DNA from 3 places in the Enterobacter chengduensis genome. Region 2 is predicted to be linked to each of the others. Evidence: predicted binding sites of a transcription regulator. Region 2 holds the regulator's gene; each other region holds the start of a gene.

Region 1 (10,512 bases), 1.2 Mb from region 2:
ATCTTACGCTGAGCCGGGAGCAATTCTGGCGTACGGACGATGTGCAGCGCCTGGTTCAGATAGGCTACAGCAACAGCTGGAAGCAAATTGTGTGGAACCTGTCGTGGAACTATACCGATACGGTGTCTGACAGCATGGGAGAGTGGCAGCAAGAAGACGAAAGCGAGCATATCGTTATGCTGTCGCTGTCTCTGCCGCTTTCGGACTGGTTACCCAACAGCTACGCCAACTACAACTACGCACATAGTAACCATGGCACACCTTCACACCAGATTGGGCTGAACGGCAATCTGCTCGACGATAACAATCTGAGCTGGAACATACAGCAGTCCGTGTATGAAAACCGCGGCACCTCGGCGGGAAATGCGGGTCTGGTCTGGGATGCGTCCTACGGATCGCTCAAGACAAATTATGCCTGGAGCTACGAAAGCCAAAACCTGAACTACGGCATCAGCGGCGGCATATTGATCCACGACGAAGGTATCACCTTCTCGCAGGAGATGGGCGAAACGGTGGCGCTGATCAAAGCGCCAGGCGCGGCAGGGTTATCGGTAGATAACGCCAGCGGCGTCGCCACCGACTGGCGCGGCTTTACCGTGAAGACGCAGCTTTCACCCTACGATGAGAACCGTATTGCGCTTCAGAATAAGGATTTTGTTTCAGGCAACGTTGAGCTGGAACGCAGCGTGCAAAACCTGGTGCCTACGCGTGGCGCGGTGGTGAAAGCCGAGTTTGTTACTCACATCGGCTATCGGGTGCTGTTTAGCGTTTCACTTGCGAACGGCAAGCCTGCGCCGTTTGGCGCGGTGGGTACCGCTGCGCTTGATGTGGGAAGCGCAACGGGGATTGTCGGTGACAAAGGTGAACTCTATCTCGCCGGGATGCCTGAATCGGGGCAATTTTCACTCACGCTCAGCAGCGGCAAGCTCTGTCTGGCTGATTATCACATCCATCAGAAACCTGATTCCGGACTGGTGCAACTGCCCGTCATTTGTCGATAAAGGATAAGAATGAAACCGCACTTCTGGCTTTTTACGCTCTTTTTTTGCTGCTTTTTTTTACAGGCGGCGCCTACCGGTTACTGCGTGCCGGACAACGGCAAATACCATAACTATTTCACTGTCGCGGAACAATTAACGACGCTTGATAACCTTGTTGGTATGCAGCATATGATCGATATGAATAACTCAACGACCTCGTTTAAAGGAACGTGTTACTGCCTGACGGGGAAAAATGAAAGTTACGATCATGCTTACATCACCAGCGTGGTTAATCCAGCCCTGCAGCCCAGCGCGAGCAGAAACAATATCTCCTATTATTATCTCAATAAGTATCTTGATATCGGTTTGCAAATCTACATCCTTGGCGTTGGCTACACCACCGTTCCCTTCGATCACCTGCCAAATGACATTGGGGGAACATACCGGTGTCATAATGGCGTCAGTTCGCAAACCACGTTTTACAGCGGCGGATCGGGCTTTATTTATCTGTATGTCAAAAAACAGTTTACCGGCACGATCGCCATACCGTCGATGGTCATGGCCAATATCTATGCCACTATCGATCCCCGTACCGTCTCGAATGAAATCATTTCGGATGTGATTGTGCAGGGATCGGTCACGGTCCCGCAAACCTGCGAAATAGATGAAGGCCAGGCGATAATGATTGATTTCAAGTCTATTCTGGCATCTGAATTCTCAGCAAACCGGGGTCAGGCGCTGTCTTCCCGCAAGATTACCCGGCAGGTCAATATCAAATGTTCAAATATGATGTTTACCGACACGCTGGGGGCAACCTTCCAGGCCTCTGCCGCGACAGCCGACGGTACGATGGTGGCTACCGATAATCCTGACGTGGGTATTAAGATTTACGATAAACATAACAGGGAAATTAATGTGAACGGCGGCGAACTTGAGGCGGAAACGACGAAAATGCCCGTGACTCTTGAAGGCGAGACGCTGGGAACACTCACGTTTTCAAGCGCTCCGGCTAGCGCAACCGGATCCAGACCCGCGCCCGGTCCGTTCAACGCCACGGCTACCCTGACGATTGAAATCGGCCATTAATCCCACAACGGCTGTTTGTGACAGCCGTTGTCATATTTCCCGGACAAAACGGCCATAATGCAAAAATAAATGACAAAAAAATGAATGCTCGATGAATTAAGCGCTATATTTTTCAGGTGGTTACACCTCTCTCTGTGTTTGTCATAAAACTGTCATAATTCGTACATTTATCTGTCACCTGTTTGTCCTATTTTGCTCATCGTAGCCACTAAACAATGATTTACGAAAATCTTGCAGGAGACATTATGAAAGTTATGCGTACCACTGTCGCAACTGTTGTCGCCGCGACCTTATCTCTGAGCGCGTTCTCTGTATTTGCAGAAGCAAGCCTGACTGGCGCTGGTGCAACCTTCCCTGCGCCGGTGTATGCCAAATGGGCGGATACCTACCAGAAAGAAACCGGTAATAAGGTTAACTATCAGGGTATCGGCTCCTCCGGTGGCGTGAAACAAATTACCGCGAACACGGTTGATTTCGGCGCATCTGACGCCCCGCTGTCTGATGACAAACTGGCTCAGGAAGGCCTGTTCCAGTTCCCTACCGTGATCGGTGGCGTGGTTCTGGCCATCAACCTGCCGGGCGTGAAGTCGGGCGAGCTGGTGCTGGACGGCAAAACCCTGGGCGATATCTACCTGGGTAAAATCAAAAAATGGGATGACGAAGCGATCGCTAAACTCAACCCAGGCCTGAAGCTGCCTTCTCAGAACATCGCCGTGGTTCGCCGCGCGGATGGTTCCGGTACCTCTTTCGTGTTCACCAGCTATCTGGCAAAAGTGAACGAAGAGTGGAAATCTAAAGTCGGCTCCGGCTCTACCGTTAACTGGCCTACCGGTCTGGGCGGTAAAGGTAACGACGGTATCGCCGCGTTCGTTCAACGTCTGCCGGGCTCCATCGGCTACGTAGAGTATGCCTACGCGAAGCAGAACAACCTGTCCTACACCAAACTGGTTTCTGCCGACGGCAAACCGGTTAGCCCGACCGAAGAGAACTTTGCTAACGCCGCCAAAGGCGCTGACTGGAGCAAATCCTTCGCGCAGGATCTGACTAACCAGAAGGGCGAAGGTGCATGGCCAATCACCTCCACCACCTTCATTCTGGTGCATAAAGAGCAGAAGAAACCTGAGCAGGGCGCTGAAGTGCTGAAGTTCTTCGACTGGGCATACAAAAACGGCGGCAAACAGGCTAACGACCTGGACTACGCCAGCCTGCCAGACAGCGTGGTTGAGCAGATTCGTGCTGCATGGAAAACCAACGTGAAAGACAGCAGCGGTAAAGCGCTGTACTAACAGGATATATTTAACGAAGATGGCGGGTGGCGCTGCGCTTACCCGCCCTACGGTTTATTCTGTAGGCCCGGTAAGCGCAGCGCCACCGGGCATATTCGTAAGACGTCTCATAAAGAAGAGTAATTTATGGCTGCAACCAAGCCTGCATTTAACCCTCCGGGTAAAAAAGGTGACATGATTTTCAGCGCGCTGGTCAAACTGGCTGCGCTGATTGTGCTATTGCTGCTGGGCGGCATCATCGTGTCTCTGATTTTCTCCTCATGGCCGAGCATCCAGAAATTCGGTTTCTCCTTCCTGTGGACCAAAGAGTGGGACGCGCCGAACGACGTTTACGGTGCGCTGGTGCCTATTTACGGTACGCTGGTGACCTCGTTCATCGCCCTGCTGATTGCGGTTCCGGTGAGCTTTGGTATTGCCCTGTTCCTGACGGAGCTGGCGCCAGGCTGGCTGCGACGCCCGCTGGGTATCGCCATTGAGCTGCTGGCGGCCATTCCGAGTATCGTCTACGGCATGTGGGGCCTGTTTATCTTTGCACCGCTGTTCGCCACGTACTTCCAGGAGCCGGTGGGAAATGTGCTTTCTGCCATTCCGTTTGTGGGCGCCCTGTTCTCTGGCCCGGCTTTTGGTATTGGCATACTGGCGGCTGGGGTGATCCTTGCCATCATGATTATTCCGTACATTGCGGCGGTTATGCGCGATGTCTTCGAACAAACGCCGGTGATGATGAAAGAGTCGGCCTACGGCATCGGCTGCACCACCTGGGAAGTGATCTGGCGCATTGTCCTTCCGTTCACCAAAAATGGGGTGATAGGGGGCGTGATGCTGGGCCTGGGGCGTGCGCTGGGTGAAACCATGGCGGTGACCTTTATCATCGGTAACACCTACCAGCTCGACAGCGCGTCGCTCTACATGCCGGGTAACAGCATTACCTCGGCGCTGGCAAATGAATTTGCGGAAGCGGAATCAGGGCTGCACGTCGCGGCGCTGATGGAGCTGGGCCTGATTCTGTTCGTTATCACCTTCATTGTTCTGGCGATTTCCAAACTGATGATTATGCGCCTCGCTAAAAATGAGGGAGCACGCTAATGGCCACTCTCGAAATGCAAGCTACCGCTGAACTGGCGGAATCCCGCCGCAAAATGCAGGCCAGACGCCGCATGAAAAACCGTATTGCGTTGACGCTCTCTATGGCGACGATGGCGTTCGGTCTCTTCTGGCTGGTCTGGATCCTCTTCTCGACGGTCGTTCGCGGGATTGACGGGATGTCCCTGTCACTGTTCACCGAAATGACGCCGCCGCCCAACACGGCGGGCGGTGGCCTGGCGAATGCCCTGGCGGGCAGCGGCTTGCTGATCCTCTGGGCGACGGTCTTCGGCACGCCGCTGGGCATCATGGCGGGTATCTACCTGGCGGAATACGGCCGTAAATCCGTCCTGGCGGAAGTCATTCGCTTCATTAACGACATACTGCTGTCTGCACCTTCTATCGTCGTGGGTCTGTTTGTATACACCGTGGTGGTGGCGCAAATGGAACACTTCTCCGGCTGGGCGGGCGTGATTGCGCTGGCGCTGCTGCAGGTGCCGATTGTGATTCGTACCACCGAGAATATGTTGAAACTGGTGCCGGACAGCCTGCGTGAAGCGGCTTATGCGCTGGGTACGCCGAAATGGAAGATGATCTCCGCGATTACGCTGAAGGCGTCCGTTTCCGGGATCATGACCGGTATCCTGCTGGCCGTTGCGCGTATTGCCGGTGAAACGGCGCCGCTGCTGTTTACTTCCCTCTCCAACCAGTTCTGGAGTACGGACATGATGCAGCCGATCGCCAACCTGCCGGTGACGATCTTTAAATTTGCGATGAGCCCCTTCGCGGAATGGCAGCAGCTGGCCTGGGCCGGCGTGCTGATCATTACCCTTTGCGTACTGTTGCTGAACATTCTGGCGCGCGTCATTTTCGCGAAGAAGAAACACGGTTAATTTTTTACGGCGCGGCAGCTCGCGGCGCCGAATGAGGAAACGAGTCAATGAGTATGGTTGATACTGCCCCGGGTAAGATTCAGGTTCGTGATTTGAACTTCTACTACGGCAAATTCCATGCCCTGAAGAACATCAACCTGGATATCGCGAAGAACCAGGTCACGGCATTTATCGGTCCGTCCGGCTGTGGGAAATCCACGCTGCTGCGTACCTTTAACAAAATGTATTCGCTCTATCCGGAGCAGCGCGCTGAAGGTGAAATTATCCTCGACGGCGAAAACATTCTGACCCAGGCGCAGGATATCGCCCTGCTGCGCGCTAAAGTGGGGATGGTGTTCCAGAAACCCACGCCGTTCCCGATGTCCATTTATGACAACATCGCCTTTGGCGTTCGCCTGTTTGAAAAGCTCTCCCGTGCCGATATGGACGAGCGCGTGCAGTGGGCGTTGACCAAGGCCGCATTATGGAACGAAACCAAAGATAAACTTCACCAGAGCGGGTACTCTCTGTCCGGTGGTCAGCAGCAGCGTCTGTGCATTGCGCGCGGTATTGCTATTCGCCCGGAAGTGTTGCTGCTGGATGAGCCGTGTTCAGCGCTGGACCCGATCTCAACCGGTCGTATTGAAGAGCTGATCACCGAACTGAAGCAGGATTACACCGTGGTTATCGTGACCCACAACATGCAGCAGGCTGCGCGTTGCTCCGATCACACGGCGTTTATGTACCTGGGCGAGTTGATTGAGTTCAGTAACACGGACGATCTGTTCACCAAGCCCGCTAAAAAGCAAACAGAAGACTATATCACCGGTCGTTACGGTTGATTCAGGAGCGCGCGATGGACAATCTCAATCTTAATAAACACATTTCAGGCCAGTTCAACGCAGAGCTGGAAAGTATTCGCACGCAGGTGATGACCATGGGCGGCATGGTTGAGCAGCAGCTTTCCGATGCGATTACGGCAATGCACAACCAGGACAGCGAGCTGGCGAAGCGCGTCATTGAAGGCGACAAAAACGTCAACATGATGGAAGTCGCGATCGACGAAGCCTGCGTGCGCATTATCGCGAAACGTCAGCCGACGGCGAGCGACCTGCGTCTGGTGATGGCGATCATCAAAACCATCGCCGAGCTGGAGCGTATTGGTGACGTTGCCGATAAAATCTGCCGCACCGCGCTGGAGAAATTCTCTCAGCAGCACCAGCCGCTGCTGGTGAGCCTGGAGTCGCTGGGCCGCCACACCGTGCAAATGCTGCACGACGTGCTGGATGCTTTTGCGCGTATGGATCTGGATGAAGCGGTACGTATCTACCGTGAAGACAAGAAGGTCGACCAGGAGTATGAAGGCATCGTGCGTCAGCTGATGACCTACATGATGGAAGACTCCCGCACCATTCCAAGCGTGCTGACTGCCCTGTTCTGCGCGCGCTCCATCGAGCGTATCGGCGACCGCTGCCAGAACATTTGCGAATACATTTTCTACTTCGTGAAGGGTCAGGACTTCCGTCACGTCGGCGGCGACGAGCTGGACAAGCTGCTGGCGGGTAAAGATCCGAAAGAGTGATTTTTGTGGCGGGTGGCGCTAGCGCTTACCCGCCCTACGCACGATCTGTAGGCCGGATAAGCGCTAGCGCCATCCGGCTTTGTTTTTTCAGCGAGTAATATTCCAACCGCGCGCCTTCCACAGCTCTGGCAACTGCGCCAGATCGGTAAAAGTCGTTACTTTTGGATGAACGATCGGCTTGTTGTGCGGATCGGCACAGAAGTAAAACACCTCCATCCCGGCATCAATGCCCGACTGCGCGCCCGCGGACGAGTCATCCACCAGAATGCAGTTCTCCACGTTGACGTTCATCGCTTTCGCCGCATGGAACATCAGCGCCGGGTCCGGCTTCCAGCGCTGGATATCGTAGCCGCTGAACAGCTTTTCCGGAAAGTGGTGCAACATATTAAGCTTGCCGAGCGAGTGCTGCATTTTGCTGACCGGACCGTTGGAGACGACGCAGATCGGCACCGTCATGGCATCCAGCAGCGCGTTTGCGCCCGGAATCACCTCCAGCTCCGAATCGAACAGGCGTGCAACCTCGGCGCGGTAGACCGGCTCCAGCTCCGCTTTCGCCAGATCCACGCCGTGTTCTTCGTTAATGATGTCGATGATCTCGTAGAGCTTTACGCCCTTAAAGCGTTTAAACACCTCTTCGAGTTCCAGCGTAATGCCAAATTCCTGGAACATGGTGACATACGCGCGGGAACAAATGACCTCACTGTCGACCAGCGTTCCGTCGCAGTCGAAAAATACCGCTTCAATTCCGGACATGCCTTTCCCTTTTAACCAGTTTAACGTTTACGTACGGCAGTTCACCGGCACGCAATCGTTGCCGTATAAGCAAATTCAATGAAAAAAGTATCACGTAACCGCCACTATTGTCGCATTTTGGTATAGGATAGCGACGAATTTTCCCTCCTTGTTCGGAAATTGATGATGAGTCAACAACACACTACCCAGACATCTGGTCAGGGTCTGCTTGAGCGCGTGTTTAAACTGCGCGAGCACGGCACAACGGCACGCACCGAAGTGATCGCCGGTTTCACCACCTTCCTGACGATGGTCTATATCGTTTTTGTGAACCCTCAAATTCTGGGCGTTGCTGGCATGGATACCAGCGCCGTCTTTGTGACTACCTGTCTGATTGCGGCGCTTGGCAGTATCCTGATGGGCGTGTTCGCTAACCTGCCGGTTGCGCTGGCTCCCGCTATGGGTCTGAACGCCTTCTTCGCGTTCGTGGTGGTTCAGGCGATGGGGCTGCCGTGGCAGGTGGGCATGGGCGCCATCTTCTGGGGCGCGATTGGCCTGCTGCTGCTGACCATTTTCCGCGTGCGTTACTGGATGATTGCGAACATTCCCGTGAGCCTGCGCGTGGGCATCACCAGCGGTATTGGTCTGTTCATCGGCATGATGGGGCTGAAAAACGCCGGCGTGATCGTGGCGAACCCGGACACGCTGGTGACCATCGGCCACCTGACCTCGCATAACGTGCTGCTGGGCGTGCTGGGCTTCTTTATCATCGCGATCCTGGCCTCCCGCAATATTCACGCGGCGGTGCTGGTGTCCATCGTGGTTACCACCCTGCTGGGCTGGATGCTGGGCGACGTTCACTATAACGGCATCGTCTCCGCGCCGCCGAGCGTCTCAACCGTAATTGGTCACGTTGACCTGGCGGGTTCCCTGAACCTGGGCCTGGCGGGCGTGATTTTCTCCTTCATGCTGGTTAACCTGTTTGACTCCTCCGGTACGCTGATTGGCGTGACGGACAAAGCGGGCCTGGCGGACGAGAAAGGGAAATTCCCGCGCATGAAGCAGGCGCTGTTTGTGGATAGCATCTCTTCCGTCGCGGGCTCTTTCATCGGCACCTCGTCTGTTACCGCTTACATTGAATCCTCTTCCGGCGTGTCCGTAGGCGGCCGTACCGGCCTGACGGCGGTGGTGGTGGGTATTCTGTTCCTGCTGGTGATCTTCCTCTCTCCGCTGGCGGGTATGGTTCCTCCGTATGCAGCGGCCGGCGCGCTGATCTACGTGGGGGTGCTGATGACCTCCAGCCTGTCACGCGTGAAGTGGGATGATTTAACCGAAGCGGTGCCGGCGTTTATTACCGCCGTGATGATGCCGTTCAGCTTCTCGATTACCGAAGGTATCGCGCTGGGCTTTATCTCCTACTGCGTAATGAAGATCGGTACCGGCCGCTTCCGCGACCTCAGCCCGTGTGTGATTGTTGTTGCACTGCTGTTTGTGCTGAAGATTGTGTTTATTGACGCCAAATAAACAGCAAGCCCTTTTCTTCGAAAAGGGCTTTAGCGTTTGTTCCCTCTCCCACGGGGAGAGGGCCAGGGTGAGGGCATAAGGCCGCAACGATCTTACGCTTTAACCCGCTTAATATAATCCCCAAACGCCGTTAGCTGGCCAGAAAGATGGTCGCGCGTGCTCTGATCCACCACCTCGCCCGTCTGCGGGTCGACCTTGTTCTGAATCACGCCACCCATAAACTCCGGCTTGTTCATCACCATCGCATCCAGGAATACCAGGATTTGGCGCAGGTGGTACTGGCAGCGTGCGCCGCCAATGGCGCCCATAGAACTGGTCTGGATGAGTACCGGTTTGCCTGTCAGCGGCTGCTCAGGTAAACGGGACAGCCAGTCGATGGCATTCTTCAGGCCACCCGGAACCGAGTAGTTATACTCCGGGGTGACAATGACCACGCCGTCGGCCTGGCGGATTTGATCTGCCAGCGCCTCAACGCTCTGCGGGAACCCTTCTTCCTGCTGGACATCCGCATCATACAGCGGAATATCGCCAATAGACGGCAGGGCGCTAATCTCCATTCCTGCAGGCGCCAGCTGTGGCAGCGTGCGGGCTACCATCCCGTTAAATGAACCTTTGCGCAGGCTTCCCAGTAACGTAACGACTTTCAACGTATCAGACATGATTACTCCTGTTTCATCATGATGACCCTGATTGGATCAGCTTAGGGTAAATGCTTTTTCTGCCGGTAAACTGGTTAAACGCATCAGACGTGCGGCGGGCTCGTTGGCGCGCTCGGGCACATCAGGAAGGCTACGCCATCCCTGTTGGCTGTCAAATTCCCAGATTTTCATGCGTTCGATGGCGGGGGTCACCGCAATGGACCAAATGAGCACATCTTCTGCATCGCAGAGCGCTTCTACCAGCGTGGCCTGGGCGGCGCGCAGACGCCCGGAGCCCGGCAACAGCTGCAGCAGGCTGGCATCGTCTGAGGCGCATCCGCAGAGCTTGCGAATGCTCTGGCGCAAGGTAATGAGCTGGGCTCTGGCTTCGACAGCATCGTTCTGGTTGCGGACCCACAGCTTCTCGTTGCTGGAGAGCGGATAGTCTTCATGGGCATTGCCCCCGTGGAAGCTGCGCGTCGCGCGCTGAAGTTCCATATCTAGCCCACAATCCCCTTCGGTGGTCAGCGCAACGCCAATGATATTGCCCGTGTAGGCAATCGAAAAACGAGGGAGATCCGGGTCGGCGAAGACCGGGCGGCCTTCGGGTTGGGTCGTGATGTCCGGCAGCTCGCTGGTGCCGTACAGCATAAACATCAGTTCCGCGAGAAGCGCCCGGGACGCTAAAAACCGCGACCTGCGGTGTTCCGGAAGCGCGAGTGCTTCACG
Region 2 (10,512 bases):
CGCGCCAGTGCTGCCAGATGCTGATAGCGAGAATGCCGATGGACAGCAGGAGATAGAAAGAGAACAGCGCCACAAAGCTGCCGCCCCCGGTAGATAAGAGCAGCGGCGCAAGATACCCGCCAAGGCTCGCCAGCATGGCAAGGCTCAGCGCCTTCTGCAGCACCGCCAGCCCGACGCTCGCCGCGCAAATCACCACCAGCAGCGCAAAGGCGAGCGTCATCGGCAGCATTTGCCAGAGCCGAAACGCGCCAAACACCGTCAGGTAGAGCACGCCGGTCGCCCCGCCCTGCAGGATCAGCGCATAGACGCGCTGCCTGTGCCGCAGCCGCCACCCGACCGCCAGCAGAACGATGGCAAACAGCGCCGCTGCCACGAGGCGCAGCTCAAGCGGGAACAGGGAATGTTCGACGGTATAGCGCAGCAGGAAGGAGAGGCCGAGGAAGAGCAGCAGGATCCCAAGCTTCGCCAGCGGATTCCCCTGCATGAACCAGCGCGCCAGCGACGTCAGGATGCCGCCAAAGGCAGACGGCTGTTTTGCCGCAGGTGCCGGGACCGGGGAAGGCGCGGGTTCTGCCACCGCAGCGGGAATATCAGGCCGCCAGGGGTCGACCGGCGCGGGAACGTCCTCGACCACCGGCGCGGTCACACTATTCGAGGCGGCGGGCTGCACCGGTTCCGGCGGGTTATAAGCCGCGCCGCGCTGCTCAAGCGCCTCTATGCGCTGGCGCAGCCGGGCAATCTCCTGCCGCGCTGCCGTACTTCGGTTAAACCCTATAACCGCAAGCACGGGCGCAACCAGCAGCGCAAAAACCAGGAATAAACAGCCAAGGATGTAAAGCTCGTCCATGTTTCCACCTTCACCGTAAACGATCCGTTAAGATTGACACAAATGGTTGCATTTGCGCCATCTTAAAAGGTGGAAACATTCGCGGGTTAGCTGCCGAGCCAGATCGTCGCGGATATCGCAGGCAGCGCCAGCACGCCGTCCTGTATCGTCGCCTTGCCCTCCTTATTCCTCCACCCAGCCACCTTCAGCAGCGGGGAATCATCCAGCACCACTTCGCAGGCCTCGCCCCGGTTAATCGCCACCAGCACGCGCTGCTGGTTATAGACGCGGGCAAACACCACCACGTTATCGTGGGCGTACACCACCTGACAGCCGCCGAAGCGCAGGGCGAGACTCTGCTTACGCAGCTTCGCCAGCCGCTGATACAGGCTGAACAGCACCTTGTCCTGTTTCTCAGGTTCCCACGGGAAGGTTTTGCGGCAGAACGGATCGTTGTTGCCGTCCAGCCCCACTTCGTCGCCGTAATAGATGCACGGCACGCCCGGCCAGGTGAAGAGCCAGGTCACCGCCAGCGGCAGGCGGGCCGCGTCCTTGCCGAGCAGGGACTTAAAGCGCGCGGTATCATGGCTATCGAGCTGGTTAAACATCCGCAGCTGCTGCTGATGGGACAGGCCGGCGCGATAGTTCTCCATCCACGCCATGCAGGTTTCCGCGTCGATGTGATTCGGATCGTAGGAGATATCGGTGTTGGCGAGGAACCCCCACAGCGGGAAGGTAAAGCCGCGATAGTTCATCGCCGCATCTTCCGCATCATTCTGCAGCCACTGGCGCGCGTCGCCAAAGTGCTCGCCAAAGACGAACGCCTCCGGCCGGGCCGCCTTCGCCGCGCGCGCGATCCCGGCGACGTGCTGAAGATTATTGCGCGCCCCGCCCGCCTCGCCGAGCATATGCACCACGTCCAGACGCCAGCCGTCCATATTCCACGGTTCTTTGAGCCAGTGGCGGACGATGCTGTCCTCGCCGCCGTAAACCTCATTCACCAGCGTTGACGACTGGAAATCCAGCTTCGGCAGGCTCGGGTAGCCCAGCCAGTCCAGCGCGCGTCCCTCCTCGTTAAAGCTGTACCAGTCGCGCTGCGGCGAGTCTGGGTTATGGCACGCCCCGCCCATCGACTGGTTATGCCGGTCAAACCAGGCGTGCGAATCTCCGCTGTGGTTAAATACGCCGTCCAGAATCAGGCGCATGCCTTCGTTTTGCGTGTTCTTACGCAGGCGAAGCAGCGCCTCGTCGCCGCCAAACTGCGCGTCAACGTGGCGATAATCTTCGGTATCGTATTTGTGCACGCTCGGGGCTTTAAACACCGGGTTGAGATACAGGGCCGTCACGCCGAGTTTTTTCAGGTACGGCAGCTTTTCGCTGATGCCGTCGAGGTCGCCGCCGTAGAAGGTCGATCCCCCCGCCTGGGCGGTCAGCGGCTCATCCCACGCCTTCAGAATGATGTCATGACCTGCCGCATGGTGGTAATAGACCTTATCCTGATCGGCAGTACGCTTTTCGCTGCGCGCAAAACGGTCCGGGAAAATCTGGTAAAAGACCTGATCGTTAACCCACTGCGGGCCGTTGTCCGGGTAATCAACCGCGAACTGCTCCAGCCGGGGAGGCGGGAAACGGCTAAACCCCTGCGGGGTAAACCACAGCTGGCGGTTATTCCACAGCAGTTTGAAGCTATAGCGGCGGCGCGGCTGTCCGCTATTCAGGTCGATATTCGCCCGCCACGCCGTGATCCCCGGCTGCGGCTGGCTGCGCAGCTTGTGCATTTTCAGCCCGGTCTCTTCGTTATCGATTTCGGCGCGGAGCGTCACGCGTTCAGGCTGATTTTCCCCCGCCAGCCAGAGCGTAATCACAAGGTTGTCTTTGTTTTGCTTAACAAATGGGGCAACCGGAAGGTGCCAGGCGTTTAACATCACGAATCCCCTTTGATGAAATTGACGTCACCTTGCCACAGGGTGGTTAAGGATAGCTCACCATGAAGGGATTTATTGGGGGAGGAGGACGGGGGATGAGGGATCAGTGCGGCCTGATGCCCTCAACCTAACCCTCTCCCACAGGGAGAGGGAAAAAGATGTTACTGCACTTCCGCAAGCTGGCGGTCGCGGCGGCATTTAAACACCCAGCCCACCAGCAGCAGCACGATCCACGCGCAGCCCACGTACAGCGAAATGCGGGTGTCCGGATGGTAGCCAATCAGGCCGATGATGAACACCAGGAAGATCAGCCCGACGACGGTGGTTGCCACCCCGCCCGGGACCTTGAACTTCAGCGCTTTCGCCTCATCCGGCGACAGGCGGCGGCGGAAGGCAATCTGCGACAGCAGGATCATGATCCACACCCACACCGTCGCGAAGGTCGCCAGCGACGCAATCACCAGGAAGACGTTCTCCGGCATGATGTAGTTCAGGTAAACCGAGAACAGCAGCGCCACGGCCATCACCACAACGGTCACCCACGGCGTGCCGCGGCGCGAGGTTTTGGCGAACACCTTCGGCGCGCTGCCCTGCTCCGCCATGCCGTGCAGCATGCGGCCCACGCCAAAGACGTCGCTGTTAATCGCGGAGAGCGACGCGGTCAGCACCACAAAGTTCAGAATGCTGGCCGCAAAAGCGATGCCCATATGCTGGAAGGTCAGAACAAACGGGCTACCGTTGGTGCCGACCTGGTTCCACGGGTAGATGGACATGATCACGAACAGCGTACCCACGTAGAACACCAGAATACGCATCGGCACCGAGTTGATGGCGCGCGGAATGGATTTCTCCGGGTCTTTCGCTTCCCCGGCGGTGATGCCGATAATCTCAATACCGCCGTAGGCGAACATCACCATCTGCAGCGACATGACCATCCCGAGCCAGCCGTTGCTGAAGAAGCCCCCGTTGCTCCAGAGGTTGTGAATACCGGTCGGCTGCCCGCCGTTGCCGATACCCCAGATAATGATGCCAAAACCGGCCACAATCATGATGATGATGGTGGCGACCTTGAAGAAGGAGAACCAGAACTCCAGCTCGCCGAACACCTTCACGCTCATCAGGTTGACGGCGCAGATAATCAGCACCACGCTCAGCACCCATATCCAGTGCGGCACCGCCGGGAACCAGACGCCCATATAGATGCCGAACGCCGTCACGTCGGCAATGGCGACAATCAGGATTTCGAAGCAGTAGGTCCAGCCGGTGATAAATCCGGCCAGCGGGCCGAGGTTTTCCTGCGCATAGCGGGAGAATGAGCTGGCGGACGGGTTGTGAACCGACATTTCGCCGAGCGCGCGCATGATGATATACGCCGCCACGCCGCCGATGATGTACGCCATCAGCACGCTGGGACCGGCCATTTTGATGGCATCTGCCGAGCCATAAAAAAGACCGGTGCCGATAGCAGAGCCCAGCGCCATAAAGCGGATGTGGCGCGTGCTCAATCCACGTTTAAGTTTGTTAGTGCTTTCCATTTAAATCTTGCCATTCAACACGAAAAAAACAAAAAACCACGGGGCCTTAAGCCCCGTGGTTAAACAGTTTGTTGCCGTTGATTAATGCGCGTTCGATGCAACCTGACGCCCTGCAGCACGGTCCCAGATAATCGCCAGAACCAGCGCAACAACGGTAGGCATCAGCCAGGCCAGGCCCTGCTCGGACAGCGGCAGACGCTGTGTCCAGGCTGGCAGAATTCCAGCGAAAGCTGATGCTTTAATCCCGTCAAGGATACCAAAAATCAGGCTGATAAACATGGCTGGCGCAATAATTCGTGAGGAGTTGTTCCACCACGGGCGGGTGAAGCTCAGCACCACCAGCACGATGCAAGGCGGATAAATCGCCGTCAGTACCGGAATAGAGACCTGAATCAGGTGGCTCAGACCGAGGTTGGACACCGCCATAGAGAAGATACCGAGGATAAACACCAGGGTGCGGTAAGAGAGCGGCAGATACTGTGCAAAGAACTCTGCACAGGCGCAGGTCAGGCCAACCGCGGTCACCAGACAGGCCAGGAAGATGAGTGCCGCCAGCAGCATACTGCCCGCACCGCCGAAGGTGTGCTGGACGTAGGCGTGCAGGATAGCCGCACCGTTGGCGTTCTGATCGACCAGCATGGCGCTATCGGACCCCAGACGGAACAGCGCCAGATACAGCAGCGTCAGGCCCACGCCGGCCATCAGGCCAGCCCAGATGGTATAGCGGGTCAGCAGACGCGCTTCGGTCACGCCGCGGGAACGCGCGGCGTTAACAATAACGATACCAAACACCATGGCGCCCAGCGTATCCATCGTCAGATAGCCGTTCACAAAACCGTTAGAAAACGCGGCGTTTTTATAGGCGTCCATCGCGTCGCTGATCGGGCCTGCTGGCCAGACGATGGCCGCTACCGCCAGAACAATCAGCGCGACAATTTTCAGCGGGGCCAGGAAGTTACCCACGGTATCCAGCAGTTTGCCCGGATAGAGGGAAACCAGAATCACGATCGCGAAGTAGATCAGGCTGTAAATAAACAGCGGCATCGCGCCGTCACCGGTCAGGGGAGCAATACCCACTTCGAAGGAGACGGTCGCGGTACGCGGGGTGGCAAACAGCGGGCCTACGGCCAGATAGCAGACGGTTGCCAGCAGAACGCCAGCCACTTTGCCAATCGGGGTGCTGAGGCTATCCACGCCGCCGCCGACCTTCGCCAGCGCGATGACGGTCAGCACAGGCAGACCCACGGCAGTAATCAGGAAACCAAACGCGGCGGTCCAGACGTGTTCACCCGCCTGTAAGCCAACCATTGGAGGGAAAATGATGTTGCCTGCGCCAACGAACAGCGCAAATGTCATAAAGCCCAGCGCGATGATGTCACGCGATTTTAAGTGATGGGTCATAAAACCTTACTGCCTGTGGATGTGGTGTTGAAAACATTGAGATTTTCGATATCCCTGACGGGACGATACAGCCGAAAATTTGCTCAATTTCAGCGGGATATGCTCCCGTCCTGGCGTGGAGAAGAATAGTTTTTCGATTTACCACGCAAATACAGTCGGTCTGACAGTATCTGGGGCGCAATTTAAACGCTTATAACGTTTAAAGGCAAGGTGGGATCGCAAAACCAGAACAATATGCCAGCATGAAAATACGCACCAGAACAATACGCTATTTATAAGAAAAACCCATGGCTAATCATGCGAACAAAAAACGGTCAGCCGTATAAAATTCATTCGCGTTTCGCTTGACTGCAAAGCAAACGGGCCAGCGATGGCTGACCCGTGGAAAGGTAAAATGACACGCCTGCCGTCAGGCGATCTTTTTGGCAATTAAACGTTCCGGGATAACGAAGCTGAAGCGGGTTCCTTTCCCCAGCGTACTCTGAATATCGAGACGGCTTTCGTGGTGATTAACCGCGTGTTTCACAATCGCCAGCCCCAGGCCGCTTCCGCCCGTCTGCCGCGATCGCGCTTTATCCACGCGGTAGAAACGCTCGGTCAGGCGCGGAATATGCTCAGGGGCAATCCCCGGCCCGTTGTCTTCCACGCTAAACTCGGCTCCCGTTGAGGTATGGCGCCAGCGCACCACGATCTCCGTCCCCTCCGGGGTATGATTCACCGCGTTATACACCAGGTTAGAAATGGCGCTGCGCAGTTCATCTTCGCTGCCCAGCACCTTTAGCGTGCTGTCGACCTCAAAGGTCAGGTGATGCTTTTTGTGGCTTAACGTCTGCGCTTCACGCTCCACGACCCGCAGCATCATCGGCACATCTATCGTGTCATTCAGCGCAAGCGTAGGCGCCGCCTCAATCTTCGAGAGCGTCAGCAGCTGCTTGACCAGCCCTTCCATGCGGTGCGTTTGCTCGCGCATGGTGTGCAGCGCTTTTTCACGCGGCGCGCCTTCCAGCGTTTGCTCCTGCATCATCTCCAGGTAGCCCTGAAGCACGGTCAGCGGGGTACGCAGCTCGTGGCTGACGTTGGCGAAGAAGTTGCGACGCGCCCCTTCCAACTGGTGCATCTGGGTGACATCGCGCGCCACCATCAGCCACTGCTTATCGCTGTAGGGCATCACGCGGATTTCCAGATGACGACCGTTATTGAGCTTGAGGTTATGCGGGCGGCTAAAATCACGCTTTTTCAGATACAGCGTGAACTCGGGATAGCGCAGAAGGTTGAGGATGTTCTGACCATTGTCGTCCGGCCAGCGCAGGCCCAGCAGCTGCTGCGCCAGGCCGTTACACCAGAAGATCGTCCCCTCTTCGGTGGTCAGGATCACCGCATCCGGCAGCGACTCCGCGCCGCTGCGAAAGCGTTTAATCAGGCTTCCCAGCTCGCGGCGGCGCTTTTTATTACGCATCTGCATCTGGTGCAGACCGTACAGCAGCGGCTCCCAGCTGCCGCTTCCCGGCGGCGGCGTCATGCTTCGGTCAACCCATAGCCACCACGAGAGGCGCAGCAGGTTCCAGAAATGCCAAATCAGCAGCCCGGTGACCGACGCCAGCAGAAACCACGGCAGGTGCCCAAGAAAAGCCCCCAGAATGAAGGCCGGAATACAGCATAAGATCAGTTCAAAGACGAGCCTTTTCCATGACAGACGTTCCAGCACGCGTCACACTCCTGTCATTGTTCAGAAACGGGTCGAAAAACGATAACCCGTGCCGCGGACCGTCTGCACCATGCGATCGTGGCCGCTCAGTTCCAGCGCTTTTCGCAGGCGGCGGATGTGGACGTCAACCGTACGGTCTTCGACATACACGTTAGTTCCCCAGACGTTATTCAGCAACTGTTCGCGGCTGTACACGCGCTCCGGGTGGGTCATAAAGAAGTGCAGGAGCTTAAATTCGGTAGGCCCCATGTCGAGGGGATTTTCGCCGGTCATCACGCGGTGCGACGTGGGGTCAAGGCTCAGTCCCTGCATCTCAATCACCTCCTCCACCGCCATCGGCGAAATGCGGCGCATCACGGCTTTAATGCGGGCCACCAGCTCTTTTGGGGAGAACGGTTTGGTAATGTAATCGTCCGCGCCGGTCTCCAGACCGCGCACGCGATCCTCTTCTTCTCCGCGCGCCGTAAGCATCACAACCGGAATGTCGCGGGTCAGCGCTTCACGCTTGAGGTGTTTGATAAACTGCAGTCCGGAGCCGCCGGGCAACATCCAGTCCAGCAGAATCAGATCGGGCCAGGGTTCATTCAGCTGGTTCACAGCGCTGTCATAATCTTCCGCTTCAACCGGCTGGAAGCCGTTTTGCTCGAGCACGAAGCACACCATTTCACGAATTGGAGCTTCATCTTCTACGACCAGAATACGTCTCGCCATACTTTGCCCTGTCTTATCTTATTTACGTTACAAGTTTGTAATTCGGCGCCATTATGCGTCAGATTTATGACAGATTTATGAAAAACAGTACCACGTTAGCGGGCAAACTGTTGTTTTATTACAGCGGTTATTTTCCCTTCTCTGAACGTTTATAATCCTGCTTTCTCTTTTTTGCCACGGAACCGCTATGCGTATACTTCACACCTCGGACTGGCATCTGGGCCAAAATTTTTACAGCAAAAGCCGTGCGGCTGAACATGAAGCGTTCCTGAACTGGCTGCTGGAAACGGCACAGACGCACGAGGTGGACGCGATTATCGTGGCGGGTGACATCTTTGATACCGGCTCTCCCCCCAGCTATGCGCGGGAGCTGTATAACCGCTTCGTGGTGAATCTGCAGCAAACCGGCTGTCATCTGGTGATTGTCGCGGGCAACCACGATTCCGTCGCGACGCTCAACGAGTCCCGCGACATCCTGGCATTTCTCAATACTACCGTAGTGGCCAGCGCCGGGCACCCTCCGCAGATCCTGAAAAAGCGCGACGGCTCGCCGGGTGCGGTGCTGTGTCCCATCCCGTTTTTACGTCCGCGCGATATCGTGCAAAGCCAGGCCGGGCTGTCGGGCGCGGAAAAGCAGCAGCATTTATTACAGGCCATCACCGACTACTATCGCCAGCAGCACGCCGATGCCTGTGCCCTGCGGGGCGACCGGCCAATTCCGGTGATTGCAACCGGGCACCTCACCACCGTCGGGGCCAGTAAAAGTGACGCCGTGCGTGACATCTATATCGGCACGCTGGACGCCTTTCCGGCGCAAAACTTTCCGCCAGCGGACTACATTGCGCTGGGGCATATTCACCGCGCCCAGGTTATCGGCGGCAGCGAGCACATTCGCTACTGCGGATCCCCTATTTCGCTCAGCTTTGACGAGACGGGCAAAGCCAAATCCGTCCATCTGGTGAGCTTCAGCGAGGGCAAACTCGCCGCCGTCGAGACGCTGGAGGTGCCCGTTACCCAGCCGCTGGCGGTGCTGAAAGGCGATCTCGACGCCATTACCGCCCAGCTTGAGCAGTGGCGCGGGGCATCGCTTAACCCGCCCGTCTGGCTGGATATCGAAATCACCACCGACGACTACCTGCACGATATGCAGCGAAAAATCCAGGCCCTGACCGAAGACCTGCCGGTAGAGGTGTTACTGGTGCGCCGCAGCCGCGAGCAGCGCGAGAAAATTCTGTTAAGCGCCCAGCGGGAAACGCTCAGCGAACTGCGGGTGGAAGAGGTATTTGAACGCAGGCTCTCGCAGGAGGAAATTGACGACGCGAAGCGCGCAAGGCTTAGCGAACTGTTCAACCATACCCTGCATGCGCTCAATGATGAGGAAGAAAACGCGTGAAAATTCTGAGCCTGCGCCTGAAAAATCTTAACTCCCTCAAGGGCGAGTGGAAAATTGACTTCACCGCCGAGCCGTTTGCCAGCAACGGTCTGTTTGCCATCACCGGCGCGACGGGGGCAGGCAAAACCACCCTGCTCGACGCCATCTGCCTGGCGCTTTATCACGAAACGCCGCGGCTGCAGAAGGTCTCTCAGGCGCAAAACGACCTGATGACGCGCGACACCGCCGAGTGCCTGGCGGAGGTGGAGTTCGAGGTTAAAGGCACCGCCTATCGCGCCTTCTGGAGCCAGAACCGGGCGCGCAACCAGCCGGACGGGAACCTGCAGGCGCCGCGCGTGGAGCTGGCGCGCTGCGAAGACGGCAAAATTCTGGCCGATAAGGTGACGGACAAACTGGAGCAAACCGCCGCGCTCACCGGGCTGGACTATGGCCGCTTTACCCGCTCGATGCTGCTCTCCCAGGGGCAGTTTGCCGCCTTCCTCAACGCCAAACCGAGCGATCGTGCCGAGCTGCTGGAAGAGCTGACCGGCACCGAAATCTACGGCCAGATTTCCGCCATGGTGTTTGAAAAACACAAAGCGGCCCGCAGCGTGCTGGAAAAGTGCGAGGCGCAGGCGGCGGGCGTCGTGCTGCTCAGCGAAGAACAGCAGCAGCAGTTACAGCAAAGTTTGCAGGCACTTACTGACGAAGAGAAAACCCTGCTGGAACAGCAGCAAAGCCAACAGAAACATTTTCAGTGGCTTACGCGTCATGATGAGCTCGTGCTGGAGCAACAGCGCGTTACCGCGATGCAGCAGCAGGCGCAGCAGGCGCTGACGAACGCGGCGCCAGAGCTGGCAAAGCTCCAGCTTGCGCTGCCCACCGCCCAGCTTCGTCCACTCTGGGAACATCAGCAGGAGCAAACCGCGCGCCTGGCGCAAACACGGCAGCGAATTGTTGAAGTAAATACTCGCTTACAGGCCAAAACCGCACTGCGTTCGCGTATCCGCAATACCGCCCTGCGTGACCACGAGCAG
Region 3 (10,512 bases), 500 kb from region 2:
AGCCATCAGGAGTGTACCTCCTGCAGCAGCTTCATAATCTCCGCGCTCAGCGCATCCAGCTCCGCGTCAATCTCTTCCAGCGGGCGCGGTGGCTTATACACATAAAAATGCCGGTTAAACGGAATCTCGTACCCAACGACCCCAACCTCGCCGTCGCGGGCGTCGCGCTTGTCGGCGTTAATCCAGGCGTCCGGCACGTGCGGCAGCACCTCCGCCTTCACGTAGCGTTCAATCAAATCGCTGGTCGAAACAGACGGATCGAGTGCCACGTTTTCGTTGTCGCGCAGGTCGCCGTCCTGCTCAAATTCCACTACCTGACCGCGATACGGAAACGCGCCGTACAGCGGCTGCGCATCTTCCCTGAGGACTTTTTTAACGACCGACTCCGCGTCCGGGTTTTTGCGGGCGATCGCCTCGATAAGCTGCTTATGCTCTTTGGCATCGAGCTTCACGGCGGCGTTTTTAAGCGCCTCTTTGAGCGTCAGCTGGAACTGATTGAAATCATCGCTCGGCAGCGCTTTTCCACCCGCTTTACCGTCCAGCGCCGTCTGGATTGTTTGCGCTTTGACCATCAGCGCGCGCTGGCGTTGCCACAGCGATGCGTCGAGCAGATCTTTAATCTGCTTCTCTTTAAGCTCGGGGAATTCGGCTTTGATAATGGCGCGCGCTTCCGGCTCGAACGCCGCAAAGCTGCCGTAGTTCTCGTCCTGCCAGAAGGCGCCGAACGCGTCGTACAGACACGCCATCGGGGCATTGAGCGGTTTTGGCGCAAAGCGCAGCGCGGCAATGGATTCATTCGTGACCTGTGCCGTTAAACGCAGCGGGCGCTCAATGGTCAGACGGCGGAAGCCAAAGTCGGTGCTGCTGAATATCTTGCTGGCGAGGATGCGTTCGCCCTCGGCGTTTTTCGCCTCCGCAACCTCAAAGTCGCCAAAGGTGCGGGTGATGAGCCGAATATCCTCCTCGCTCATCATGTTGCGCTTAGAGCCCAGCGACTTACGCATTTTGCTGTAGAGCCTGCTGGCGTCGATCAGCTGGATCTTGCCCTTACGCTCAGCCGCTTTTTTGTTCGACAGGATCCACACGTAGGTGGCGATCCCGGTGTTGTAGAACATGTCGGTGGGCAGCGCGACGATCCCTTCCAGCAGATCCGCCTCAAGAATGTAGCGTCGGATCTCGCTTTCGCCGCTGCCCGCCCCGCCGGTAAACAGAGGAGAGCCGTTGAGGATGATCCCAATGCGCCCGCCGGTATCCGCATCGCGCATTTTGCTGATCAGGTGCAGCAGAAACAGCAGCGAGCCGTCGGACACGCGCGGCAGGCCGGGCCCGAAGCGCCCCGAAAACCCTTTGCGGTGCTCGTTGTTTATGTCCGCTTCGATCTTCTTCCAGTCCACGCCAAACGGCGGGTTCGACAGCATGTAATCGAAGCGGTCGGCAGGAAGCTGATCGTTAGAGAGGGTATTCCCCAGCTTGATGCGGCTGACGTCCTGACCTTTGATCAGCATGTCGGCTTTGCAGATGGCGTACGACTCCGGGTTCAGCTCCTGCCCAAACGCGCGCATCACCGCCTTCGGATTCAGCTCGTGGACGTATTCCATCCCGGACGAAAGAAAGCCGCCCGTGCCCGCCGTCGGGTCATAGAGGGTCCGAATGATGCCCTCCCTGGTGAGCGCTTCGTCATCCTCCATAAAGACCAGCGAGGTGGTGAGGCGCACGATGTCGCGCGGGGTAAAGTGCTCTCCGGCGGTTTCGTTGGAGCTTTCCGCAAAACGGCGGATCAGCTCCTCAAACACCAGGCCCATTTCGTGGTTGGAGATGGCCTGCGGGCTGAGGTCGGTGGTGGCAAACTTCTGCACGATCTTGTAGAGCAGGTTGGCATCGTCCAGCAGACCAATAAATTCGCTGAATTTAAAGTGCTCGAAAATTTCCCGCGCGTCTCTGGAAAAGCACTGGATGTAGTTTTCCAGGTTGGCCTGGATGTCATTCTGCCCCATCTTGCTCAGGTTGAGCGGCGAGGCGTTAAAAAACGTCAGGCCATTGGTGGCGCGGAGGATTAATTTTTCTTTGGCCTCTTCAGGCAGGGAAGATGTCCGGACTTTTGCAGCCTCGGCAACGACGGCGTCTTTGGTCTCCTCCAGCACGCACTCCAGACGCCGCAGCAGGGTAAAGGGGAGAATAATGCGGCCATATTGAGACTGTTTAAAATCGCCGCGCAGCAAATCTGCGACAGACCAGATAAAGGCTGCCGTTTGGGAGAAGTTCAGTGAGGTCATAAAGCATCCTTGCCTTTGATGCAGGCATTTCAGTGATGATTTAAAACCCTCTTTTTATCATGGGCAAAGATATCAATCACTAAAAAAATAGATCTAAATCAATGGCTTACGTGTATCAATGGCGTCAATATATTCTTTTCGTGAATGTGTTTTTCAAAATACATGATGCTTTTTTTGCGCCGCGTGAACCTTTCGCCAGCAGCGCGTTATTAAGAACCTTCCGGATATGCCCAACTTTACGCCCGAAGCCAGTCATGTTGACTACTCTTAATACCCTAAGCGGTAAAACATGGAGATTCGATATGGCTTATCAGACAGTAAATCCTGCCACTAACCAGCTCATCAAAGAATACCCCTCACATACCGACGCGGATATTGAAGCGGCGCTGAAGGCGGCCGATGCCCTTTATCATTCAGACTGGGCAAAGGGCGACATCAACCAGCGCCTGCCGGTACTGCACAAGCTTGCTGACCTTATCGACGAGCGCGTGGAGGAACTGGCGAAAATCGCCAGCCAGGAGATGGGTAAGCTCATCGAACAGAGCCGCGGCGAGGTGAAGCTATGCGCACAGATTGCCCGCTACTACGCCGACAACGCGAAGCAGTTCCTTGCCCCGGTGAAGTACGACTCTGAACTCGGGGAAGCGTGGGTGGAGCATCACCCCATCGGCGTGCTGATGGCCGTTGAGCCGTGGAACTTCCCGTACTACCAGCTGATGCGCGTTCTGGCGCCAAACCTGGCGGCGGGTAACCCCGTTCTGGCTAAACACGCGAGCATCGTGCCGCACTGCGCCGAGGCCTTTGCGCACCTGGTGCGCGAGGCGGGCGCGCCGGAAGGGGCGTGGACTAACCTGTTCATCTCGTCCGAACAGGTGGCAAACATCATCGCCGACGATCGCGTGCAGGGTGCCGCGCTGACCGGTTCCGAAAAGGCCGGCAGCGTCGTGGCCGCGCAGGCGGCGAAGCACATTAAGAAATCCACGCTGGAGCTGGGCGGTAACGACGTCTTCGTGGTGCTGGACGATGCGGACCTGGACAAAGCTGTGAAGATTGGCGTGAATGCGCGGCTCAACAACGCCGGGCAGGTGTGTACCGCGGCGAAGCGCTTTATCCTGCATGAAAAGATTGCGGATGCCTTCCTGAGCAAATTCACCGAGGCGTTTAAGCAGGTGAAGATTGGCGATCCGCTGGACGAAAGCACCACGCTGGGGCCGCTGTCGTCTAAGGACGCGCTGGAAACGCTGACCAAACAGGTTAACGAGGCGGTGAAAAACGGCGCCACGCTGCACTATGGCGGCAAGCCGGTGCAGCGCGACGGCAGCTTCTTCGAGCCGACTATCCTGACGAATATCTCCCGCGACAATCCGGCGTACTTCGAAGAGTTCTTCGGCCCGGTGGCGCAGATTTACGTGGTGAAAAGCGATGATGAAGCGGTCGCCCTGGCGAACGACTCGCACTACGGTCTGGGCGGGGCGGTATTCAGCAAGGATATCGAGCGCGCGAAGAAAATGGCGTCGCGGATTGAGACCGGGATGGTGTATATCAACTGGCTCACCGATACCGCGCCAGAGCTGCCGTTCGGCGGCGTGAAGCGCTCCGGTTACGGACGCGAGCTGTCGGATCTGGGGATCAAAGAGTTTGTGAACCAGAAGCTGGTGGTGGTGCGTAAATAACGTCATCGCCTTTCTTGCCGGGTGGCGCTGCGCTTACCCGGCCTACAATGTGCAGCAGTATTAATACATTGCACAATTTATTGTAGGCCCGTGCAAGCGTAGCGCCGCCGGGCGAAACGCGCAATACCGCCTTAGAAGGACACGCCGCCGCCCACGTATGCGCCGTCAATCAGCGTGTGGTTTGGACGACCGTCTTTGCCATCCACGCTCACGTGGCGGTAACCCACTTTCAGGGTCACAGGTTTGATTGGGGTCCAGCTGACGCCACCGTTCGCTTCAACGTAGTTTTTGACGCTGTTGTTCAGCCCGTCTGGCGCAACGTAACCTTCACCGAATACCTTGATGCTGTCGGTCAGGGCAACGCTCACGCCCCCGCCGATTGGGAATGCCACGCCGTTATCCCCTTTTTTCGGGCCAACGTAGAGGGCCTTAGCGCCCGCGTTCAACATTACCGGGCCAACTTCGAAGTTGTAGCCTGCACCCACGCCACCGGTTGTGGTGCCGTCATCGGTATTTTTAAGCCAGCTGCCTTCGGTGTACAGACCGGAGGTCGATTTACCCATTTCCACATTAAGGTTGGTAAAGTTTTTACCCTGCTCAATGCTGCCACCCATGGCGAGTGCGGAGCCGGAGACGGCGGTCAGAGCAGACAGGATGAGAATGTTCAGCTTTTTCATGAGTATTTCCTCGTCGTCAAAAGTAATCTGAGGGCACCTTAACAAGGGATGTTTATGACTGCAAATGTGAGTCATGTCGCGTTTTTATGCTGATTTTGTTGGTTTTCTGATTTTTAAATGTTGGGTAAATGTTTGGAAGGCAGAGAGTCAATACGTAATGAGGTCGCGTTTAGGGAAGGTTCAGCATTTTGACTAAACACAGGCTGAACGAACCGGGGGAAATTGCTTTGAAACGCATTAATAGAATTTCTAATAGTTTCCAAAAGTGTTTCAGTTGTCACAGATAAAGACACAGGTTTACATTTCTGGGGAAGAATATACGTCTCGTTGCGCCGATCCGCTGTCCTCTCCATGTCATTTTTCTGACACGTTTATTCTTTACGTTGTTGGCTTCACTCACTGGACGCTAACAATATGAAAAGAAAAATTATTCCTGTGCTTATCGGCTGTGCGCTCTCTTTCTCTGGCCTGGCGGCGCAGCCCACCGCTGAGCGCTATCTCGTCAGCTTCCCTGAAGGCTCACACGTGAAGTACAGCGGCGCGTTTGCCGATGCGTTTCCTGACGGTCTTCCCGTGGGCATTGGTTCTGGCCTGCTCTTTACGGGCAAGCAGGGCGATGCTCTGACCTTTGCGACCGTGACCGATCGCGGTCCAAACGCCGATGCGCCAAAAATGGGTAAAAACGAAGCCAAAATATTCGTCACGCCGGATTTCGCGCCGCTGCTGATGACCATCCGCGTGCAGAACGGCAAAGCGGAGGCTGTGGATGCCCGCCCGCTGCATGACGATAAAGGCGAGATTAACGGCCTGCCGCTGCAAAGCGGCGTGATTGGCTCCACCAACGAAGTGGCGTTCAGCGATACCCTCAAGATCCTCAAGGGTGACAACCGCGGGCTGGATACGGAAGGCATCACGCCGGACGGCAAGGGCGGCTACTGGCTGTGCGACGAGTATGGCCCGTTCCTGATTAACGTCGACAGCAAAGGGAAGATCCTGGCGATCCACGGCCCGCAGGCGGCGGAAGGCGAGAAATCCATCGCGGGCGGTCTGCCAAATATTATCAAATGGCGCCAGCCGAACCGGGGCTTTGAGGGCCTGACCCGTATGCCGGACGGACGCATTATCGCCGCCGTGCAGAGCACGCTGGACATCGACGGTAAAAGCAAAAAGCAGGCGCTGTTTACGCGTCTGGTGAGCTTCGACCCGGCGACCGGCAAGACCGCGATGTACGGTTACCCGATCGACAGCGCGGCCTACGACAAAAACAGCGACGCCAAAATCGGCGACATTGTCGCGCTTGATGATCAGCACATCCTGCTGATTGAGCAGGGCAGCGATAAAAACGACGGGATGCGCAATATCATCTACAAGGTGGATCTCAGCAAGGCGAGCGACCTGAGCGCCTTCGACAAGCCGGGCGAGTACCCGGAGTTTGATGATGAGAAAACCCTGGCGCAGCGCGGCATAACGCTTGCGGCAAAAACGCAGGTCGTGGATTTGCGCGCGCTGGGCTGGCAGCAGGAGAAGGCCGAAGGGCTGGCGCTGATCGACAGCAAACGGCTTGCGGTAGCGAACGATAACGACTTTGGCGTGAAGGTGGCGATGCAACACCCGGTCGAGGGCAAGAAGCTCAAGGATTATCGGGTGAACGCGGAGGGCACGCTGACGCTGGATGATAAGCCGGTTGCAACCACGCTCAGCGTGAAGCCGCTGAAGAAGCCGGAATCCGACAGCGAACTGTGGATTGTGACGCTGCCGGAGGCGTTGAAATAAGTTTACCGCTCGCTCCTCACCCTAACCCTCTCCCCACGGGGGAGAGGGGAAGCAGGGCGGTTATTTTTTCAGATCCGCAAACGCCGCGCGAATCTCTTCTTCCGGCAGCTGGATGCCAATAAACACCATCACGCTGTGCGGCGCTTCATCGCCCCACGGTCTGTCCCAGTCGGCGCTGTACAGGCGCTGCACGCCCTGGAACAGCAGGCGGTTTGGTTCGCCGTCGATCCACAGCATCCCCTTGTAGCGCAGCAGCCTGTCGGCAAACGACAGCAGCAGGTTCTCCATCACGCGTGAAACCTCGCTGATATCCACCGGGTAGTCCAGCTCCACCACAATCGACGTCACGTCGTTTTGCTTGTCTGCCATAAAGTGGAAGCGCGGTTTCGCGGTGACGTTCTCTTCCAGCATAAAGCCGTTGGTGTTGAACAGCTGAGACAGGTCAATATCGCCGTGCGTCACCGTGTAAACCGGGGCGCGGGAGTTGATGCGCGTCAGCCGCTCGCGCAGCTTAACGCTTTCGCCCGCCACGTCGGTTTTGGTCAGCAGGATGCGGTCGGCGTAGCCCACCTGAGACTGGGCGATGGTGAACTGGTTCATCTGCTCGTCGGCGTGGACCGCGTCGACCAGGGCGATGACGCCGTCCAGCAGGTAGCGCTGGCAGAGGATCTCGTGCGAGAAAAAGGTCTGAATAATCGGGCCGGGGTCGGCCATGCCGGTACACTCGATCACCAGGCGGTCGAAGTCGATTTCACCGCGGTCGCGGCTGTCGAGCAGGTCCAGCAGGGCGTCTTCCAGCTCGTTAGAACGGGTGCAGCAGATGCAGCCGTTGGTCAGGGTTTTGATCTGCGTGGCGCGATCGCCAATCAGCTGGTCGTCTACGGAGACTTCGCCAAATTCGTTTTCGATGACGGCGATTTTGAAGCCGTGCTGTTCATTCAGGATGTGGCGCAGCAGGGTGGTTTTTCCGGCGCCGAGAAAACCGGTCAGCAGGGTAACGGCAATCGGGGTCATGGTCTCTCCTTTAGCAGCAGCGGACGCCGCCTTCTCCACTTCCGCCGTAGCGCGCTTCCTGACGCTCGCGGAAGAATTCGGTGTAGGTCATGTACGGCTTATCCGGATGGTTGGTCTTCATATGCTCAACGTAGTTGTCATAGTCCGGAATGCCAATCAGCATTTTCGCCGCCTGACCGAGGTATTTTTTTGCTTCGCCTAAGTTACCAAACATTGTGGGTTCCAGACAGGAAAAGCCCGGCGATGTGAGTCCGCTGGGCTTGTGTTCCCCTCACCCCAACCCTCTCCCAAAGGGAGAGGGGGAGGATTGCGGATTAATGGTGTGAAGAAGTTTTCACGCCGCCTTCCGGCACCGGCACGTACGGGGTTTCTTTATCCGTACGACCGTCGGCGTTACGCACCTTCAGCCAGGTCTTGATGCCGTAGAAGATGATGCTGTACACCACCACCAGGAACAGAATGCTCAGACCCGCGTTGGTGTAGTTGTTCACCACGATATGGTTCATGTTGGCAATCTGCTGCGCGGTGAGATCCGCGCCGCCTGCGGCAATCTTCTCTTTGTACTGATTCGCCATGAAGAAGAAGCCTTCCAGCTGCGGGTTGGCGCTGAACAGCTTCAGGCCAAGCGCCCAGGTGGTGCAGAGCAGCAGCCACAGCGCAGGGACCACGGTGACCCAGATGTATTTGGTGCGCTTCATCTTCACGAGGACCACGGTGCCCAGCACCAGGGCTACGGCGGCCAGCATCTGGTTAGAGATACCGAACAGCGGCCACAGGCTCTTCACGCCGCCCAGCGGGTCGACCACGCCCTGATACAGCAGGTAACCCCACAGGCCGACGCAGCCAGCGGTACCCAGAATGCCCGCCACCAGCGAGTCGGTTTTCTTCAGGAACGGCACGAAGTTACCCAGCAGATCCTGCAGCATGAAGCGGCCCGCACGGGTACCGGCGTCCAGCGCGGTCAGGATGAACAGCGCTTCGAACAGAATACCGAAGTGGTACCAGAAGCCCATGTCCGCCCACGGCAGCACCTTGTGGAACACGTGTGCGATACCGACGGCCAGCGTAGGCGCACCACCGGCGCGGTTCAGCACGGACGGTTCACCGATATCCTTCGCGGTCTGCATGATCTGCTCAGGCGAAATCACGAAGCCCCAGGAGCTAACGGTCGCCGCCGCGTGCGCGCTCGCGTCCTTCAGCTGGGCCATAATCATCGCCGCGTTGTCGCCGCCCATCTCGTGCAGGTTTGGCATGGTAATGCCGAGGCCCGCCGGAGGGGTGTTCATCGCGAAGTAAAGACCCGGTTCGATGATGGACGCGGCAACCAGCGCCATGATCGCCACGAAGGACTCCATCAGCATCGCGCCGTAGCCGATCAGACGCGCGTCTTTCTCGTTCGCCAGCAGCTTAGGCGTGGTACCGGACGCAATCAGGGCGTGGAAGCCGGAGACCGCACCGCAGGCGATGGTGATGAACAGGAACGGGAACAGGGCACCTTTCCACAGCGGGCCGGTACCGTCGATGTACTGCGTTACCGCAGGCATTTTCAGATCCGGGTTGATCACCAGGATGCCGATCGCCAGACCGACGATCACGCCGATTTTAAGGAAGGTCGCCAGGTAGTCGCGCGGGGCCAGAATCAGCCAGACCGGCAGCAGCGCGGAGATAAACGCATAGCCAATCAGCGCGAAGGTGATGGTGGTGTCCTTGAAGGTCAGCGCCGGGCCCCAGTACGGGTCGTGCGCAATCACGCCGCCGAAGTAGATGGAGGCTACCAGCAGCACGATACCAATCACCGACACTTCACCCACGCGTCCCGGGCGCAGGAATCGCATGTAGATCCCCATGAACAGCGCAATCGGCACGGTTGAGCAGACGGTGAAGACCCCCCACGGGCTTTCGGCCAGCGCTTTCACCACGATCAGGGCCAGCACCGCGAGGATGATGATCATAATCAGGAAGCAGCCGAACAGCGCGATGGTCCCCGGCACGCGGCCCATCTCCTCTTTGACCATCTCACCCAGAGAGGCGCCGTTACGGCGAGACGAGATAAACAGCACCATAAAGTCCTGCACCGCACCCGCCAGCACCACGCCAGCGAGCAGCCACAGGGTACCCGGCAGGTAGCCCATCTGCGCGGCCAGTACCGGGCCAACCAGCGGGCCCGCACCGGCGATAGCGGCAAAGTGGTGGCCAAACAGCACGTAGCGGTTGGTCGGCACGTAGTTCAGGCCGTCATTGTTAATGACCGCCGGGGTGGCGCGCGTCGGGTCAAGCTTCATGACCTTCTGCGCGATGTACAGGCTGTAGTAGCGATAAGCCACAAGATAGACGGAAACGGACGCGACCACGATCCACAGGGCGCTTACGTGTTCGCCCCGGCGTAATGCGACAACCGCCAGACAGAAAGCGCCGAGGATCCCGAGTAAGGCCCAGGGCACGTGCTTCAGTAGTTTTTTAGTATCCATAGTAAGACCTGGTTTTTTATGTAAAGAAAAAAGGGTCAGGGTTCGTTGTGAGGAGGTATTGATTAATGCTGGAGCGATCGTGCCAGATCCGCGCGCGTGTAAAGGACGGTAAATGAATGAGAGGTTGAAAGTGCCAGGTGAACGGTCAAAGGTGGCGACGAGCGGTTACGGCTCGCCGCCGGTGGGCGAAATTATGTGATTGAGATCACTTGATTAGCCGGGCTACGCTCCACGGCCAGATAGCCTTCCAGCGTCCTGATGAGTTTCTCCTTCAGCCAGCTCGGTTCCAGAATCTGAATATGGGGCAGCCAGTAGAACAGCAGCGGCAGGATCTGGTTCTCGTGGGCCGCCCGGCAGCGCAGCGTGACGCCGTCCTGTTGCTCCTCCAGCAGCTCCTGTTCCGGCAGCAGATCGCGGCGCAGGAAGTAATGTGAAATATTATCCTTGATAAATATTTTCACTGCGAAAGTATCTTCAGATACCCAGGGATCGAGGCTTTTTTCCAGCAGTTCAAGGACATTTTCTTCCGGGGTGAAGGTCGTTTTTTGAATATCAAACCAGCTAAGCTGGCTCAGAGAGAAGGATTTCAGGCGGCTATTTTCGGTGGCTTGTAAATACCATATATTTTTTTTGT

The links. The regulator PhoB, encoded in region 2, activates phosphate uptake and scavenging genes when phosphate is short. The targets are predictions, from matches to a motif close to CTGTCATAAAACTGNCNNAT.
Region 1: the regulator PhoB is predicted to act here: its motif matches at 2,205-2,224, upstream of pstS (phosphate ABC transporter substrate-binding protein PstS).
Region 3: the regulator PhoB is predicted to act here: its motif matches at 4,973-4,992, upstream of FY206_RS03500 (esterase-like activity of phytase family protein).

The regions. Positions count from the first base shown of each region.
Region 1 is NZ_CP043318.1:5,094,072-5,104,583, forward strand. It holds gene FY206_RS24560 (fimbria/pilus outer membrane usher protein) at 1-1,001, shown strand, start outside; gene FY206_RS24565 (fimbrial protein) at 1,086-2,066, shown strand; gene pstS (phosphate ABC transporter substrate-binding protein PstS) at 2,312-3,352, shown strand; gene pstC (phosphate ABC transporter permease PstC) at 3,479-4,438, shown strand; gene pstA (phosphate ABC transporter permease PstA) at 4,438-5,328, shown strand; gene pstB (phosphate ABC transporter ATP-binding protein PstB) at 5,376-6,149, shown strand; gene phoU (phosphate signaling complex protein PhoU) at 6,164-6,889, shown strand; gene yieH (6-phosphogluconate phosphatase) at 6,977-7,642, opposite strand; gene adeP (adenine permease AdeP) at 7,808-9,145, shown strand; gene FY206_RS24605 (NADPH-dependent FMN reductase) at 9,238-9,804, opposite strand; gene FY206_RS24610 (4'-phosphopantetheinyl transferase family protein) at 9,841-10,512, opposite strand, start outside.
Region 2 is NZ_CP043318.1:1,214,349-1,224,860, reverse strand. It holds gene FY206_RS06090 (DUF2339 domain-containing protein) at 1-847, opposite strand, end outside; gene malZ (maltodextrin glucosidase) at 934-2,751, opposite strand; gene proY (proline-specific permease ProY) at 2,913-4,286, opposite strand; gene brnQ (branched-chain amino acid transporter carrier protein BrnQ) at 4,368-5,687, opposite strand; gene phoR (phosphate regulon sensor histidine kinase PhoR) at 6,097-7,392, opposite strand; gene phoB (phosphate response regulator transcription factor PhoB) at 7,414-8,103, opposite strand; gene sbcD (exonuclease subunit SbcD) at 8,291-9,496, shown strand; gene sbcC (exonuclease subunit SbcC) at 9,493-10,512, shown strand, end outside.
Region 3 is NZ_CP043318.1:712,547-723,058, forward strand. It holds gene FY206_RS03480 (restriction endonuclease subunit S domain-containing protein) at 1-6, opposite strand, end outside; gene FY206_RS03485 (type I restriction-modification system subunit M) at 6-2,273, opposite strand; gene FY206_RS03490 (NAD-dependent succinate-semialdehyde dehydrogenase) at 2,576-3,946, shown strand; gene FY206_RS03495 (YfaZ family outer membrane protein) at 4,078-4,623, opposite strand; gene FY206_RS03500 (esterase-like activity of phytase family protein) at 5,038-6,396, shown strand; gene yjiA (GTPase) at 6,457-7,410, opposite strand; gene FY206_RS03510 (YbdD/YjiX family protein) at 7,421-7,624, opposite strand; gene FY206_RS03515 (carbon starvation CstA family protein) at 7,725-9,878, opposite strand; gene FY206_RS03520 (helix-turn-helix transcriptional regulator) at 10,070-10,512, opposite strand, start outside.